One region of the Streptomyces sp. NPDC059499 genome, then DNA from elsewhere that is predicted to be linked to it. Evidence: riboswitches for the same ligand, from Rfam matches in the RefSeq annotation. Region 1 holds a riboswitch; each other region holds the start of a gene.
The links. Region 1 has a riboswitch for cobalamin ahead of cobN (cobaltochelatase subunit CobN). Riboswitches for the same ligand answer to the same signal wherever they lie in the genome.
Positions count from the first base shown of each region.

Region 2: another riboswitch for cobalamin. It lies ahead of ACFW9O_RS24720 (ribonucleoside-diphosphate reductase subunit alpha); the one in region 1 lies ahead of cobN (cobaltochelatase subunit CobN).
Region 3: another riboswitch for cobalamin. It lies ahead of ACFW9O_RS12795 (ABC transporter substrate-binding protein); the one in region 1 lies ahead of cobN (cobaltochelatase subunit CobN).
Region 4: another riboswitch for cobalamin. It lies ahead of ACFW9O_RS21445 (cobalamin biosynthesis protein); the one in region 1 lies ahead of cobN (cobaltochelatase subunit CobN).

Region 1 is NZ_JBHYTT010000002.1:645,691-649,897, forward strand. It holds gene cobJ (precorrin-3B C(17)-methyltransferase) at 1-79, opposite strand, end outside; gene ACFW9O_RS08350 (precorrin-8X methylmutase) at 76-702, opposite strand; gene ACFW9O_RS08355 (cobalamin biosynthesis protein CobG) at 770-2,047, opposite strand; cobalamin riboswitch at 2,246-2,397, shown strand; gene cobN (cobaltochelatase subunit CobN) at 2,429-4,207, shown strand, end outside.
Region 2 is NZ_JBHYTT010000011.1:187,697-191,903, reverse strand. It holds gene mctP (monocarboxylate uptake permease MctP) at 1-1,463, shown strand, start outside; gene ACFW9O_RS24725 (GNAT family N-acetyltransferase) at 1,590-2,090, shown strand; cobalamin riboswitch at 2,136-2,267, shown strand; gene ACFW9O_RS24720 (ribonucleoside-diphosphate reductase subunit alpha) at 2,405-4,207, shown strand, end outside.
Region 3 is NZ_JBHYTT010000004.1:238,134-242,340, reverse strand. It holds gene ACFW9O_RS12800 (FecCD family ABC transporter permease) at 1-810, opposite strand, end outside; gene ACFW9O_RS12795 (ABC transporter substrate-binding protein) at 807-1,874, opposite strand; cobalamin riboswitch at 1,906-2,090, opposite strand; gene ACFW9O_RS12790 (acyl-CoA dehydrogenase) at 2,364-4,207, opposite strand, start outside.
Region 4 is NZ_JBHYTT010000009.1:54,159-58,365, forward strand. It holds gene ACFW9O_RS21430 (class II aldolase/adducin family protein) at 1-368, opposite strand, end outside; gene ACFW9O_RS21435 (anion permease) at 673-1,935, shown strand; gene ACFW9O_RS21440 (hypothetical protein) at 1,948-2,169, shown strand; cobalamin riboswitch at 2,332-2,459, shown strand; gene ACFW9O_RS21445 (cobalamin biosynthesis protein) at 2,589-3,536, shown strand; gene ACFW9O_RS21450 (cobyric acid synthase) at 3,533-4,207, shown strand, end outside.

The sequences.
Region 1 (4,207 bases):
GGGTCATCAGGGACGGGTCGCCGGGCCCGAGCCCGACCCCGTACAGCCGTCCGGTCTTCTTGTGCTCGCTCACGCTCACTCTTCCTCGCTGGCGATCGCGTTGATGGCCGCCGCGGCCATGGCGCTGCCGCCGCGACGGCCGCGCACGATCAGGTGCTCGAGGCGGGACGGATGGGCGGCCAGCGCGTCCTTGGACTCGGCGGCGCCGATGAAGCCGACCGGGACACCGATGACGGCGGCGGGGCGCGGGGCGCCCTCCTCGATCATCTCCAGGAGCCGGAAGAGGGCGGTGGGCGCGTTGCCGACGGCGACGACAGCCCCTTCCATGCGGTCGCGCCACAGTTCCAGTGCGGCGGCGCTGCGGGTGGTGCCGAGCTTCGCGGCCAGTTCCGGGACGGCCGGGTCGGACAGGGTGCACACCACGTCGTTGTCCGCCGGCAGCCGCTTTCGGGTGACACCGCTGGCGACCATGGCCACGTCGCACAGGATGGGCGCACCGGACCGCAGCGCCGCGCGGGCGCCGGCCACGGCATCCGGCGAGAAGGCGAGATCGCGTACGAGGTCGACCATGCCGCAGGCATGGATCATGCGGACGGCGACCTGGCTCACGTCGGCGGGCAGCCCTGCCAGATCCGCCTCCGCGCGGATGGTGGCGAAGGACTGGCGGTAGATCGCCGGTCCGTCCTTCTCGTACTGATGCACAGTGCTGTCGCTTTCTTCATCGGGTTTGTGGCCTGCGGCCGGACACAGGTGAACAGGTGATGCGCGGTCAGGTGCGAGAGCCTCGCGCCGCTGCCACGGCGGCGGCCAGCGCGGCAGGGTTGTCCCGGACCGTTGCCGTGGCGTCCGACCGGTCCCCCGTCACATGGGAGATCCGGTGTCCGTCCGGGGTGGCGACCACGTCGATCCACTCCCCGTGCGGATGGCCGCAGCGGCGTTCGCACCCGGACCAGTACACAGGCAGCCGTCCCGCGGGTCCGACGGCGGCCCCCGCTTCGGCCCGCACGTCGGCCAGCGACTTCGCGCAGCCGGGCCGTCCGATGCACGCCCCGACCCCGGCCCACGGCGAGCCGGGCCCGGTGATCAGACCGGCCTCCGCGAGGGCGGCGAGCAGCTCGTCCGCGTGATCCGGTGCGACGCCGGTGACGACGACGCCGCGCCACGGGGTGAGCCGCAGTTCGCCGGCGCTCGACAGGAGCCGCCACCGGTCCGGGTCCAGGCGCCCCAGCGGTACGCCGACGGACAGCGCGACATCGCGGCGGCCGCCGCGTACGGCGCCGAGGGCAGGCGGGAGGGATGCGTGGGGGCGGGGATGGCGGTCCTCCGACACGGCGGTACCGGTTCGCCTCAACCGCCGTACGACGTCGTCGGCCAGTGCGGCGGCGCCGCACGGCAGGTCCTTGACCCGCCAGGCACCGGTGTCCGGGGCGGCGTCCAGAAAGGCTTCGGCGGCCAGGAGCGCGGCGCGGGGCCCTTGGGAGGCCGGGATACGCAGGACGGTGTCGGTGTCCCCGACACGCAGCATCGCGTCGCCGTCGTCACGGGCCAGCAGGGTGAGGTCGGCGCCGAGGGCATCCACATCACCGCGGCCGTCATCGAGTGCGAACAGGAAGCGGCCGGAGAGCGCGGTCGCACGGTCGCTTCCGCACAGCAGACGGTCAAGTCCGGCCAGCCACACTCCGACTTCGGCGGCCCCGAGGCCGTCGAGCCCCGCGAGGGGGGAAGCGACGACGTTGCGTATCCGCTCGTGGCGTTCGGAGGGCAGCAGCCCGGCGCTGACCAGCAGTCCGGCCAACTCCGCACCGCAGTCCGGGGCGAGCCCGCGCAGCTGCACATTGCCGCGCGAGGTGAGATGCAACTCACCGTCGCCCAGCCGCACCGCGGCCTCCCCGAGAGCGTTCGCCCGAGCAACGGTCAGCACTCCACCGGGCAGCCGGACCCGCGCCAGCGCACCGTCGTCCGCCCGGTGCAGACGCAGCGTTCCGGGGCAGGCATCACCGCCCGGAGACCGGGGCGGGAGGGCGGATGGGGGCATGGCGGCGAGCATACCGACCGTGACCGCGGCACAGCCCTACGGTGACTGTGACCTGTAGGACACCCACCGGCCGGACCCGGAACCGCGACCGGTCCGGGGCCGTGCCGGGTTCGTTGCCCGGTCCCGGCCGCCGCAGGGCGAGAACCGGCCCGTCGTGCCACCGGGACAAGTCCCGTCCAGGGGCATCCCGTCACGCCCGGCCACCCGGCGCCTACTATGCCTAGCGGCGGTCCGTTCGGCCCGCCATCGCCAGACGGCGACATGGGAGGAAGCCCGGTGAGATTCCGGCGCGGTCCCGCCACTGTGAGCCCGGTCCACGACCGGGCGAGTCAGGAACTCCTGCCGTCCGACACCGCCCGGGGCGTGGACACCCCGAGGAAGGGCTGACGCCGCATGATCCTGCTCCTGTCGACGTCCGACACCGACCTGCTCAGCGCCCGCGCATCCGCGGGCCCGGTCAACTACCGCTACGCCAACCCCTCCCGGCTCTCCCTCGACGAACTCCCGGAGCTGCTGGACGGCACGGACCTCGTCGTCGTGCGCCTCCTCGGCGGCGTACGGGCCTGGCAGGACGGCCTCGACCAGGTGCTGGCGACCGGTCGTCCCGTCGTCGTGCTGACCGGCGAACAGGCCCCCGACGCCCAGCTGATGGCCGCGTCCACCGTCCCCATCGGCATCGCCGCCGAGGCGCACGCCTATCTCGCGCACGGCGGCCCCGCCAACCTGGAGCAGCTGGCCCGGTTCCTGTCCGACACCGTGCTGCTCACCGGCCACGGCTTCGAGCCGCCCGCCCCCGCCCCCGCCTGGGGCCCGCTGGAGCGGACGGCCCGTGAGGGCATCACCGGGCCCACCGTGGCGGTGTTGTACTACCGCGCCCACCACATGAGCGGGAACACGGCGTTCATCGAAGCGCTCTGCACCGCCGTCGAGGACGCGGGATCCCGCGCCCTCCCGCTGTACGTCGCCTCGCTCCGTACGCCCGAGCCCGAACTCATCGACGAACTCCGTGCCGCCGACGCCATCGTGACCACCGTCCTCGCCGCGGGCGGCACCAAGCCGGCCACCGCGTCCGCGGGCGGCGACGACGAGTCCTGGGACGCGGGCGCCCTCACCGGCCTCGACGTCCCGGTGCTCCAGGCGCTCTGCCTCACCAGCCCCCGCGCCGCCTGGGAGGAGAACGACGAGGGCGTCTCCCCGCTCGACGCCGCCACCCAGATCGCGGTGCCGGAGTTCGACGGCCGCCTGATCACGGTGCCGTTCTCCTTCAAGGAGATCGACGAGGACGGCCTGCCCGCGTACGTCGCCGACGCCGAGCGTGCGGCACGGGTCGCCGGAATCGCCGTACGGCACGCCCGGCTCCGCCACATCCCGGCCGCCGAGAAGCGGATCGCCCTCGTCCTGTCCGCGTACCCGACCAAGCACTCCCGCATCGGCAACGCCGTCGGCCTCGACACCCCCGCGAGCGCCGTCGCCCTGCTGCGCAGGCTCCGGGCCGAGGGCTACGACTTCGGGCCCGAGGAGGAGATCCCGGGTCTGGTCTCCGGCGACGGCGACGAGCTGATCTACGCGCTGATCGAGGCCGGCGGCCACGACCAGGAGTGGCTCACCGAGGAGCAGCTGGCCCGCAACCCGGTCCGGATCCCCGCCGCCGACTACCGCCGCTGGTTCGCCACGCTGCCCGCCGAACTCCGCGAGGCCGTCGAGCGGCACTGGGGCCCGGCCCCCGGCGAGATGTTCCTCGACCGGTCCCGCAACCCCGAGGGCGACATCGTGCTCGCCGCCCTGCGCCGCGGCAATCTGCTGATCCTCATCCAGCCTCCGCGCGGCTTCGGCGAGAACCCGATCGCGATCTACCACGACCCCGATCTGCCGCCCTCGCACCACTACCTGGCCGCCTACCGCTGGATCGCCGCGTCCGCGGACGACAACGGTTTCGGCGCCGACGCGATGATCCACCTCGGCAAGCACGGCAACCTGGAGTGGCTGCCCGGCAAGAACGCCGGCCTGTCCGCCGCCTGCGGCCCCGACGCCGCACTGGGAGATCTGCCGCTCGTCTACCCGTTCCTGGTGAACGACCCGGGCGAGGGCACCCAGGCCAAGCGCCGCGTGCACGCCACCCTGGTCGACCACCTCGTACCGCCGATGGCACGCGCCGACAGCTACGGCGACATC
Region 2 (4,207 bases), on a different contig from region 1:
CGGCGGGCGCGGCCGGCTTCTTCGCCGTCCCGTACACCATCCTCGTCTACCCACTGATCTTCACGTTCCTGCCGCGGCTCTGGTCCGTCTCGCACAAGCACGGCTACGTGACCACCTCGGACTTCGTCCGCGGACGCTTCGGCTCGAAGGGGCTGTCGCTGGCGGTCGCCGTCACCGGCATCCTCGCCACGATGCCGTACATCGCCCTCCAGCTCGTCGGCATCCAGGCCGTGCTGGACGTCATGGGCGTCGGCGGCGGCGAGACCACGCACTGGTTCATCAAGGACCTGCCGCTGCTGATCGCGTTCGCCGTACTCGCCGCGTACACCTACTCCTCGGGACTGCGCGCGCCCGCACTGATCGCGTTCGTCAAGGACGGCCTGATCTATCTGGTCATCGCGGTCGCCATCATCTACATCCCCATCAAACTCGGCGGATTCGACGACATCTTCGCCAAGGCGGGCGAAGCCTTCTCGCAGACGAACGAGGCAACGGGCAAGCCACGCGGTGCTCTCGTGCCCGGCGAGATGGGTCAATGGGGTTATGCCACGCTGGCCCTGGGCTCGGCGCTGGCGCTCTTCATGTACCCGCACTCCATCACGGCGACGCTCTCCAGCCGCAGCCGTGACGTGATCCGGCGCAACACCACGATCCTGCCGCTGTATTCGCTGATGCTCGGCCTGCTGGCCCTGCTCGGTTTCATGGCGATCGCCGCCGGAGTGAAGGTGGACAACGGCCAGCTGGCCATTCCGCAGCTGTTCGAGAACATGTTCCCCGACTGGTTCGCCGGTGTGGCCTTCGCCGCGATCGGCATCGGTGCGCTGGTGCCCGCGGCGATCATGTCGATCGCCGCGGCGAACCTCTTCACCCGCAACATCTACAAGGACTTCATCAAACCCGATGCGACCCCGGCCCAGGAGACCAAGGTCTCCAAGCTGGTCTCGCTCCTGGTGAAGGTCGGTGCGCTCGCCTTCGTCCTCACCATGGACAAGACGGTCGCGATCAACTTCCAGCTGCTCGGCGGGATCTGGATCCTCCAGACGATGCCGGCCCTGGTGGGCGGCCTGTTCACCCGGTGGTTCCACCGCTGGGCCCTGATCGCGGGCTGGGCGGTCGGCATGATCTACGGCACGGTCGCCGCGTACGGCGTCGCCAGCCCGACCCAGAAGCACTTCGGCGGGTCCTCGAAGGAGATTCCCGGCATCGGCGAGATCGGCTACATCGGTCTGACCGCGTTCGTACTGAACGTCGTCGTGGTGGTCGTCCTGACCTTCGTCCTGAACGCGCTGAAGGCACCGGCCGGGATCGACGAGACCTCCCCGTCCGACTACACGGCGGACGCGGGCGACCCGGGCGTCCAGAAGGTGCTCCCGCCGGCCACGGTGGGTGCCCCGGGCGGCGCTCCCACCGTGGGTGCCCAGGGCGGCGCTCCCACCGTGGAGGCCGCGGACGGCAGTCACTGACCCCGCCTTTCGGGAGCAGGTTCCGGAGCGGGCCGCCGCGTCCCCAAGGGGCGCGGCGGCCCACTGCGTTCCGGGCCGGTGCAAAGGAGTTCGACCCTCGCCTCCGCCTGCGGCAGACTCCCGCCCATGGACATCGTTATCAGGCCCGTCGGCCTCCAGGAACACGAGGCACTGGCCGGCATCACCGCCGAGGCGTACCTCGCCGACGAGTTGCTGGACTTCGGCGCCGACGACCCCTATCTGGCGGAACTGCGCGCGGTCGGCCGCCGGGCCGCCGAGGCGGAGGTACTTGTCGCGGTGGACGGTGAGGGCACGCTGCTCGGCGGTGTGACCTACGCGGCGCCCGGCAGCGCGTGGGCGGACATCGCCGGGGTGGACGAGGCCGAGTTCCGGATGCTGGCCGTCTCCCGCGAAGCCCGTGGACGCGGGGCGGGCGAGGCGCTCGTACGCGCCTGTATCGACCGGGCACGGGCCACGGAGGGCGTCTCCGGTCTCGTGCTGTCGACGCAGCAGGCCATGCTGGGCGCCCATCGGATCTACCGGCGCCTCGGCTTCGTACGGACCCCGGAACGGGACTGGAAGCCCGTCGAGCACATCTCGCTGATGACATTCCGCCTGGAGCTCTGACCGAGCGCGACACAACATGTGGGGGCTGCCATGTCCGACGCCCCCCACATGTATGCTCATGCTCGCTGTCTCCGCAGGGGAATCCGGTGCGAATCCGGAACTGTCCCGCAACGGTGTGATTGGTGCGCTTCTGCGCACCCGGAAGTCCGAAGACCTGCTGACAGCGCGTCCGGCTCGACCGAACCGGACGCCTGACGTCCGGGCCTCGCGGAGGGCCGGTGGACGCCGTGCGCAGTGCTGCCCCTTTCCCGGGTACCGCCCTGCCCGGCTGCCCCCGCTCCCGCCGGCCCCGAGCCGAGCGAGGGGTAGTCCCAGTGACCATCGCGCCAGCCGATCCGGTTTCAGCGGTCGATTCAGCCGAGTCCGCGCATGCCATGCCCGACGGGCCCGGGACCGCACTGCTGCGGACCCTGACCGACCTCACCGTCGATCTGCCCGACACCGACCCCGGACGGGTCGCCGCCGCCGCGCTGCGCGGCCGCAACGCCCGGTCGGACGAGGCCGAGCTGCGCTCGCTGGCCACCGAGGCCGCCGCGGGCCTGATTTCCGAGGACCCCGCCTACTCCCGGCTCGCCGCACGGCTCCTCACCCGCACCATCGCGGACGAGGCCGCCGGCCAGGGCGCCGTCTCCTTCTCCGCCTCGGTCGCCGTCGGCCACCGTGAGGGCCTGATCGCGGACCGTACGGCGGAGTTCGTCACGCTGCACGCGGACGCCCTCGACGCGCTGGTCGGGCAGGCTCTCGCCGACGGCGCCGACGACCGTTTCGGCTACTTCGGGCTGCGGACGCTGTTCAGCCGCTACCTGCTGCGCCATCCGCTCACCCGCCAGGTCATCGAGACCCCGCAGCACTTCATGCTCCGGGTGGCCGCCGGCCTCGCCGAGGACACCTCCGAGCGTGCCCTGGACGAAGTCGCCTCGCTGTACGGGCTGATGAGCCGGCTCGACTACCTGCCCTCCTCGCCCACCCTGTTCAACTCCGGTACCCGGCACCCGCAGATGTCCTCCTGCTATCTGCTGGACTCCCCGCTGGACGAGCTCGACTCGATCTACGACCGCTACCACCAGGTGGCGCGGCTGTCCAAGCACGCCGGGGGAATCGGCCTCTCGTACTCCCGTATCCGCGCCCGGGGTTCGCTGATCCGTGGCACCAACGGGCACTCCAACGGCATCGTGCCGTTCCTGAAGACGCTCGACGCCTCGGTCGCCGCGGTCAACCAGGGGGGCCGCCGCAAGGGCGCCGCCGCCGTCTACCTGGAGACCTGGCACGCGGACATCGAGGAGTTCCTTGAGCTGCGCGACAACACGGGTGAGGACCAGCGCCGCACGCACAACCTGAATCTGGCGCACTGGATCCCCGACGAGTTCATGCGCCGCGTCGACGCGGACACCGAGTGGTCGCTGTTCTCCCCGGCCGACACCCCCGAGCTGGTCGACCTGTGGGGCGACGAGTTCGATGCCGCCTACCGTGCGGCGGAGGCCAAGGGCCTGGCCCGCAGGACGATGCCCGCCCGTGAGCTGTACGGCCGGATGATGCGGACGCTCGCCCAGACCGGTCAGGGCTGGATGACGTTCAAGGACGCCTCCAACCGCACCGCGAACCAGACCGCCGAACCGGGCAGGGTCGTGCACTCGTCGAACCTGTGCACGGAGATCCTCGAGGTCACCGACGACGGCGAGACGGCCGTCTGCAACCTGGGTTCGGTCAACCTCGGCGCGTTCGTCGTCGGCGGGGAGATGGACTGGGAGCGGCTGGACGCCACGGTCCGTACCGCCGTGACCTTCCTCGACCGCGTGGTGGACATCAACTTCTACCCGACCGAGCAGGCAGGCCGCTCCAACGCCCGCTGGCGTCCGGTGGGCCTGGGTGCGATGGGCCTGCAGGACGTCTTCTTCCAGTTGCGGCTGCCCTTCGACTCGCCCGAGGCCCGCGCGCTCTCGACGCGGATCTCCGAGCGGATCATGCTGGCCGCGTACGAGGCGTCGTGCGACCTCGCGGAGCGTTCGGGCCCGCTGCCTGCCTGGTCCGAGACGCGCGCCGCCCGCGGTGTGCTGCACCCCGACCACTACGACACCGAGCTGAACTGGCCGGAGCGCTGGGACGCGCTGCGTGCCCGG
Region 3 (4,207 bases), on a different contig from region 1:
GGTGCAGAGCAGCACGATCCGGGTGCGGGCGACATGGACGCCGAGGGTGGCCGCCGCGTCCTGGCCGAACGCGAAGGCGTCGAGCGTACGGGCGTGGCCGAGGCAGATCAGCAGCGTCCCGGCGAGCACCGCCGCGCACATCCACACATCGGTCCAGCCGACCCCGCTCAGGGAGCCGAGCAGCCAGAACAGCACCCCGCGTGTCTGCTCGGCGTCGGCGGCCGTCATCACGACGAAGGAGGTGAGCGCGGAGAAGAGCTGCATCGCCGCCACACCGGAGAGGACAACCCGGTCGGTCGTCCCGCCGAGCGTGTGGCTGAGCAGCAGGACGAGGGCGAACGAGCAGATGGCCCCGATGAAGGCACCGGCCGAGATCGACACCGCTCCCCCGCCCGCCCCGAGGATGACGACCACGACCGCGCCGGTGGACGCCCCGGAGGAGACACCGAGCACGAACGGGTCGGCGAGAGGGTTGCGCAGCAGTGACTGCATCACGGTGCCGCACACCGCGAGTCCGGCCCCGCACACCGCGGCGAGCAGGGTGCGGGGCATGCGCAGGTTCCAGATGATGCCGTCCCGGATCGGGGTGAGCCGCGAGTCCCCGAGGCCGAAATGGGCCGCCACCGCGGACCAGACGTCCGGGACGGAGATCCGGGCGGGTCCGATGGTGACGGCGACCGCGACGGACAGGACCAGCAGCGCCGTCCCGCAGCTCCACAGGAGGCCGTCGCGCAGGACACGGACACCGGCCGGGCGGGCCGTCGGTGTCTTCTGCGCGTGTACACCAACGGCCTGTCGGGTGTCGGTCATCCCGCGAGCCCGAAGCCGCGCAGCCCTGCGGCAACGAGCTCCACGCCTTCGACGGTGCGGATGGAGGGGTTCATGGCCTGGCCGCTGAGGAGGACGTAGCGTTTGTGCCGTACGGCGTCCATGTTCCTCGTGGCGGGGTTGGTCTCCAGGAACCGGATCTTCTTCTCGGCGCTCTCGGCGGTCTGCGACCTGCGGGTCAGGTCACCGATGACCAGTACATCGGGGTTGCGGTCGGCGACGGTCTCCCAGTTGATCTGGGGCCACTCCTCCTGGGTGTCGTCGAAGACGTTCTTCGCGCCGAGCTCCTCGGTGATGATTCCGGGCGCCCCGCAGCACCCCGCGAGGTAGGGCGCCTCGGCGTTGGCGAACCAGTAGAGCAGGGTGGCGTCGGATGCCTCGATGCCTTCGGTCGCCGTGCTGATGCGTGCCCGGAGGCGGGCGACGAGCTCGTCACCGCGTTCCGGGACACCGAACACCTTAGCCAGGTCGTGCACTTCGGCGTAGACGCTCTCCATGGTCAGCGGCTTCGTACGGGAACCGTCCCCGCCTGTGCTGTTGTCCTTGGCCGTGCAGTCGGCCGGCGAGACGTAGGTGGGGACGCCGAGGTCCTCGAACTGTTCGCGGGGGGCGACACCGCCCTTGCCGAGGGTCGATTCGAACGAGGCGCTGATGAAGTCGGGTTCCTTGTCGAGGACCTTCTCCGAGGAGGGCCGGTTCTCGGCGATGCGGGGAACGCTCGCACTGGCCTTCTCCAGGCCCTTCATCACCGGGTCGGTCCAGGTGGAGGTGCCCGCCAGCCGGTCGGCGAGGCCGAGCGAGAGCAGGATCTCCGTCGATCCCTGGTCCAGGGACACCGCGTGGTGCGGGGCGGCCCCGACGGTGACGGTGCGTCCGCAGTTCTTCAGCGTCACGGGGTAACCGGCGGCGCCGGCGCCCTGCGCGGGTTTCCCGGACGAGCCGCCACCGCAGGCGGACAGCAGGACAAGTCCGGCCGTGAGCAGGGCGGTTCGGCGTACGGTACTGGCTATGGGCGGCACTGGGTCCCTCTGCGTCCTGGGGCTCATGCGCGGAGCCCGGTACGAAGCACCGCTCCCGGTACGGGAAACGGGTGCCAGCAGGTTTTCGGACTCGGGTTCGTCCGGACGGGACGCCTTCCCGGACCCCGAGGGTGTCCAGTGGCCGTGGCCCCGCCCGTCCCCCTCACCGCTGCGCGTCAGCTCCGGTTTCGCACCGGATTCCCTGACTCCACGTGGAGTGTGACTGGCTTCTGCAAGCTATCACGCAGCCGGACGGCGGCCCCGGGGGCCGCGGCCGGCACGGCGGGTGGGGTGTCCTCCGCGCCGGCCCTGTCCCCGGCCGGGAACCGCGCTCCGGGTCAGTACGTGCGACGAACCGATTCTCCGGCTCTCACCGGCGTCCGCGCAGGCGGGCGAGGAGGGATGTCGTTCCCCAGTACGCGAGCAGTACGGCCCGCAGGCCGAGGATCTCGGCGGCCTCGCGCACACGCCGGGCCCCAGCCGTGCCGGGTCGTGTCCGGACGGCCCGTCGGTCGCTCACGGCGCGGTGGGCGGTGACGGCTCGGCGGACGCCGGATGCCAGGGGCCCTTCGGGTCGTCGTACGCGTCGGCGTAGTCCGGTCCTGCGATCGGCCAGTCGGCGAGCAGCTCTTCCGGCAGCGCGAAGGACTCGACCAGTTCGGGTGCGTGCGCGGCGACGGCTGCGATCAGTTCCTCGGTGGCTCCGGGCAGTTCGTCGACCTGTTGCGCGGTCAGGTGACCTGCCGCCAGCAGGTCCCCGCTGTTGCGTGCCACCCACCGGACGGCGAAAAGCCGCTCCAGTTCGGCCAGCCGCTCCCGGGCGGCGCCCTCGGGGAGCGTGGCCAGCGCTTCGGCGAAGCCCTCGGCCGCCTGTCGGTACGCGTGGGCCTCGACCCCGCGCAGTGCGGCTCCGGAGGCCGCGTTCCACCGTGCGAGGGGGTCGCTTTGTGCTGCCCCGAGCGCGCTTTTCCTGGCCCGGGTGAACCAGATGTCCTCCACCGCGTCCAGGAGCCTGCCGAGGAACCGGGGGTCGGCCAGTTCACCGGGGGTCCGCTCGGCCGGGGTGTCGCCGGTCCCGTCCGCCGCGTCCTGCGAGGGGTTCCCGGAGGAGGATTCGGCGGCGAAGAGCATGTCGGCCGCCGCCTTGGCGTGGACGGCGAGGTTGTCGCCCTCCGCCGTGATGGCACCTTCGATTCCGGTGACCAGCTCCGTCATGCCGTTGTTCTCCAACAGCGCCTGTGCCCCGCAGCGTTCACGGCATTCGACGATGACCGAGCGGGCCTGCCAGGTGATCCATCCCTTGGCGACGGCCACCAGCCGCTCCGCCTCCACCCTGTCCGCGTCGGTGCGGCGCTCCCACCGGTCGAGTGCCCTGCGGTGCAGCAGACTCATGGCGAAGACGGTGGCCATCGCCGAGGCGAGCGGCCCGTGGTGGGTCCGGTGGGCGTTCACCGGAATCTGCCCGGCGCCCCGGGCGCCGGAGACCATGCGATGGCTGCCGTAGCGGACGGCTACCGCAAGCGTGGCGCGGGCGGAGCCGGCCGCGCAGGCGCTCATGGAGATCCGCCCCGGGGTCACACGGCCGATGGATGTCAGGAAGCGGCGCCGCCGGTCGGCGGGGGTGCTGATGAACTCGCCGTCCCCGCCGAGTCCCCTCCCTTCCCCCAACAGGGAGTCCCGCCCGACGAACAGCCGGTCGAACGAGGTCAGGCAGTGGTCCACGGGGCTGCCCATCCGCGCCGGCAACCGCCGGACCCGTACGCCTGGAAGAGCCTGTACGTCGTCGGTGAGCGGGACCAGGAAGAGGTGGACACCGTGGTCCGTACCGTCGGCGAGGAGGCGCGCGGCGACGAGCCCGGTCTTCGGTCCGCCCGCCGGGCTGGTGTTGGGCATGAACTTCTGCGCCCCCGCGTTCGGGGTGTGCAGGACGAACCCGTCCCGCTCACGGTCGTACGTCGCGGTGGTCTCCAGGGAGGCCGCGTCGTTGCCGTGCGCCACCTCCGTACAGAGGAACGTGCCGATGCGCCGCATCCCCAGGAAGTCGGACAGATCGCGGTCCGTGCCTGCGTCGTGGTCGAGGAGACTGCCGAGGAAGAGGCTGTAGTGGATGCCCGCCACGGTGGTGAGCGCGGGATCCACCGGGCCCAGCCATTCGTGCAGGGCGGCCAGCGCGCGCGGGTCGGCTGCGAGGCGGGCTCCGCTGTCGAGGGAGCGGTTGAGGATCCGCAGCCGGTCGTAGGCGAGGGCAAGCCGCTCTTCGGGCGTACCGCCCACGGGGCGGCGGAACGGTTCTGTAATGATCAGCCGCCGCCAGAAGCCGTGCTCCCGGCGGAAGTCCGCGCCGAGGAGGACGCCGGTCA
Region 4 (4,207 bases), on a different contig from region 1:
GCGGCGGCGTAGTGCACCAACGGGACCTCGTCGACGAGGGTGGAGACGGCCGTGGCGTGGACCGCGTGGGTGTGCACGACGGCGGCGGCGCCGCTGTTGTTGTTGTAGACGGCCAGGTGGAGGGGGAGCTCGCTGGTCGGGGCCATGTCGCCGAGGACCCGGCGCCCTTCGAGGTCGACGCCGACCGCGTCCCCGGGGCCCAGCCGGTCGTAGGGCACTCCACTGGGGGTGACCAGGACGACTCCGCCGACCCGCGCCGACACGTTGCCCGAGGTGCCGACGACCAGTCCGTCCGCGGCAGTCCTGCGGGCCGTCGCGACGACGCCGTCCCATGCCCGCTCGATCGCGTCCTGGTGCTGATCGCTCATGCGGCGATCCTAGGGTCAGGCATTCGGATCACGCCGGGTCCGTCGGGTCTGTCGGGCGAAGCCGTCGCTGAGCACGTGAGCGATGTCTCTCCAATGGGGCAAATGCGGCAGACCAGGTGGGCGCCGAAACCCGGCGCAGGCCGGTTCCCCCACCGCCGCGGCCCGCTGCGACCGCCTCGGGCGCACACAAGCGGAATGGCTGTTCGCGCTTGGGGTCACCGCAACGCCCTGCCCAGTTCATCTTCCGTTCACCCAGGTTGCTTACGTTCCTACAGCCACTGACGTCGAACGATTGCCTGGGTAAATGGAACACATCACGCTGCTGCTCGCGATCGTGATCGTGACAGCTCTCGTGTTCGATTTCACGAACGGTTTCCACGACACCGCCAACGCGATGGCCACCACCATCTCGACCGGCGCTCTCAAGCCCAAGACAGCGGTGGCCATGTCCGCCGTTCTCAACCTCGTCGGCGCGTTCCTGTCGGTGGAGGTCGCCAAGACGATCTCCGGCGGGATCATCAACGAGAACGGCCTCAGAACCGAGGTCATCTTCGCGGCGCTCGTCGGCGCCATCCTGTGGAATCTACTGACCTGGCTGGTCGGCCTGCCCTCCAGCTCCTCCCACGCACTCTTCGGCGGTCTCATCGGCGCCGCGGTGATGTCGGCCGGATGGTCCTCGATCAACGGAGGCACCGTCGTCACGAAGGTCCTCCTGCCCGCGATTGCGGCCCCGCTCGTCGCCGGTCTGGCCGCACTGCTGGCCACGAAGCTGACGTACCGCCTCAACCGGAAGATCACCGACGAGGCGCAGCTGAAGTCGACCGCCAAGGGCTACCGGGCCGGACAGATCGCCTCGGCCGGTCTCGTCTCGCTCGCCCACGGCACCAACGACGCCCAGAAGACGATGGGCATCATCACCCTGGCCCTGGTCACCGGAGGCGTGCTCGCCCCCGGTTCCAACCCGCCGGTCTGGGTCATCGCCTCCGCCGGTATCGCCATCGCGATGGGCACCTACCTCGGCGGCTGGCGCATCATCCGCACCATGGGCAGCGGCCTCACCGAGCTCAAGCCGCCGCAGGGCTTCGCCGCCCAGACCAGTGCGGCCACGGTCATCCTGGCCTCCTCGCACCTCGGCTTCTCCCTCTCCACCACCCAGTCCTGCTCCGGTGCCGTGATGGGCGCCGGTCTCGGACGCAAGGGAGGCGTGGTCCGCTGGTCCACGGCCACCCGCATGTTCATCGCCTGGGGCCTGACCCTGCCGGCCGCCGGTCTGGTCGGCGCGGGCGCGGAGTTCCTCACCAAACAGGGCCCCTGGGGTGTCGGCGTGGTCGCCGTGCTCCTCGTCGCGGGCTCCGGTGCCATCTGGCTGCTGTCGCGCCGCAAGCCGGTCGACCACACCAACGTCAACGAGACGGACGCCGAGCCCGCGGGCGTCGTCACCACCGCCATCGCGGCCGTCAGCCCTCCGCCCGTCGGCTCCGGCGTCCCGGACCTCAAGACCACCATCCCGGCCCCGGCCCCGACGGCCGGATCCCCGGCCGACCCGGCCCGACCGGCCACGGTGTAAGGACAGATCCGCATGAACATCGACTGGGCAGCTCTCGCCTCCGTCTTCGGCGTCAGCCTCGTGGTCACCGTCGCACTGGTCGGCCTCTTCACTCTCGGCATCATCGGCCTCTCCAAGCAGGCCGCGGCGGTTCAGTCCGGCGGATCTCTCACGCTGGCGCGCACCGGCGCGTACGCCTGCTTCGGGCTGTGCGCGGCGGCGGTCGCCTACGGGATCTATCTGATCGTCGTCTGACCACCCGGCACCACGCCGCCGTCTCCTCGCATCGGGCCGGACACACCACGTGTGTGTCCGGCCCGATGTGCGTCTGCGCACACTGCACTCCCGCAGGTCAACGGCAGGTTGACGGGCGTTCACGGGGCGTGGTGGACTGCCGGTGCCATTTACGGCGACAGGAGAGGAAGCCGGTGCGAATCCGGCGCGGTCCCGCCACTGTCACCGGGGAGCAGGCCCCCACACGGAAGTCACGGTCCGGCACGGACTGGAAGGCCGGGGGAACTGCGGATCCGGAAGCCAGGAGACTCTCGTCGCCGGTCACGTCGAACCAGGGCGCGGACCCTGAGTTAAGGACATCTGCCATGCCTGGCTGCCGTGCGTCGGTCCCTGTGCCACCCGCTCCGAACGTCCTTCGAGGCACGACGGCCGGCTGAACCGTGCGAGCCGACCGCATCTTCGCGTACGGCGCCACCGCCGGTCTGATCGGCGACCTGCTGCTGGGTGACCCCCGGCGGGGCCACCCCGTCGCCGCCTTCGGGCAGGCCGCGGCAGGCGTCGAGAGCCGGCTGTGGCGCGATCACCGCGGCTGGGGCGCCCTGCACGCGCTCGTCTGCGCCGGGGGCGCCGTGGGCGCCGCCGCGCTGGCCGCCCGTGCCGTACGGAACCGTCCCGCCGCTGCCGTGGCCCTGACCGCCGCCGCCACCTGGTCCGTCATCGGCGGTACGTCGCTGGGCCGGGAGGCCCGCGCCATCGGCGGTGCGCTCGCCGCCGGTGACATCGAGGTGGCCCGGGAGCGGCTGCCGCACCTCTGCGGCCGTGACCCCCAGTCCCTCGACGGACAGCAGATCGCCCGCGCGGTGGTGGAGTCCGTCGCCGAGAACACCTCCGACGCCGTCGTCGGCGCTCTGGTGTGGGGCGCCCTCGGCGGTGTCCCGGGCCTCGTCGGGTTCCGGGCCGTCAACACCCTCGACGCCATGGTCGGCCACAGGTCGCCGCGCCACCGGCGCTACGGCTGGGCCTCGGCCCGCCTCGACGACCTCGCCGGCTGGCCGGGTGCCCGCCTCACCGCCGTGCTCGCGGTGGCCGCCGGTGGCCGTCCGCGCGAGGCCGTACGCGCCTGGCGGGCCGACGCGGGCAAGCATCCGAGCCCCAACGCGGGCCCGGTGGAGGCGTCGTTCGCGGGTGCGCTCGGTGTGCGCCTCGGCGGGACCCTCGCGTACGGCGGGCGGGTCGAGCACCGGCCCGTGCTCAACGGGGAGAACGGCCGGGACGTGCGGGTCACGGATATCGAACGCGCGGTGCGGCTGTCGCGCCGGGTGAGTGTGCTGGCCCTCGGCGTGTGTGCGGCCGCGCGGCTGGCTTCGGGAAGGAGAGGCCGGGCATGAGCGGCGGACAGGGCGGCGGGCTGTTGGTCGCGGGAACGACCTCGGACGCGGGCAAGAGCGTCGTCACGGCGGGAATCTGCCGGTGGCTGGTGCGCCGGGGGGTGAAGGTCGCACCGTTCAAGGCGCAGAACATGTCGCTGAACTCGTTCGTCACCCACGAGGGCGCGGAGATCGGCCGCGCCCAGGCGATGCAGGCGCAGGCCGCCCGGGTGGAGCCGAGCGTGCTGATGAATCCGGTGCTGCTCAAGCCCGGTGGTGACCGCTCCAGTCAGGTGGTCCTGATGGGGAAGCCGGTCGGCGAGATGAGCGCACGGGGCTACCACGGCGGCCGTCAGGAATCGCTGCTGGGGACGGTCGTGGACTGTCTGGAGCAACTACGGGGCACGTATGACGCCGTGATCTGCGAGGGGGCGGGCAGTCCCGCCGAGATCAATCTGCGGCGCACGGACATCGTGAACATGGGCATCGCGCGGGCGGCTCGCTTCCCGGTGCTGGTCGTCGGGGACATCGACCGGGGCGGGGTGTTCGCTTCGTTCTTCGGGACGACGGCGCTGCTGAGCGCCGAGGACCAGTCGCTGGTCGCCGGGTACCTCGTCAACAAGTTCCGCGGCGATGTGTCGCTGCTGGAGCCCGGCCTGGACATGCTGTACGAGCTCACCGGGCGCCGTACG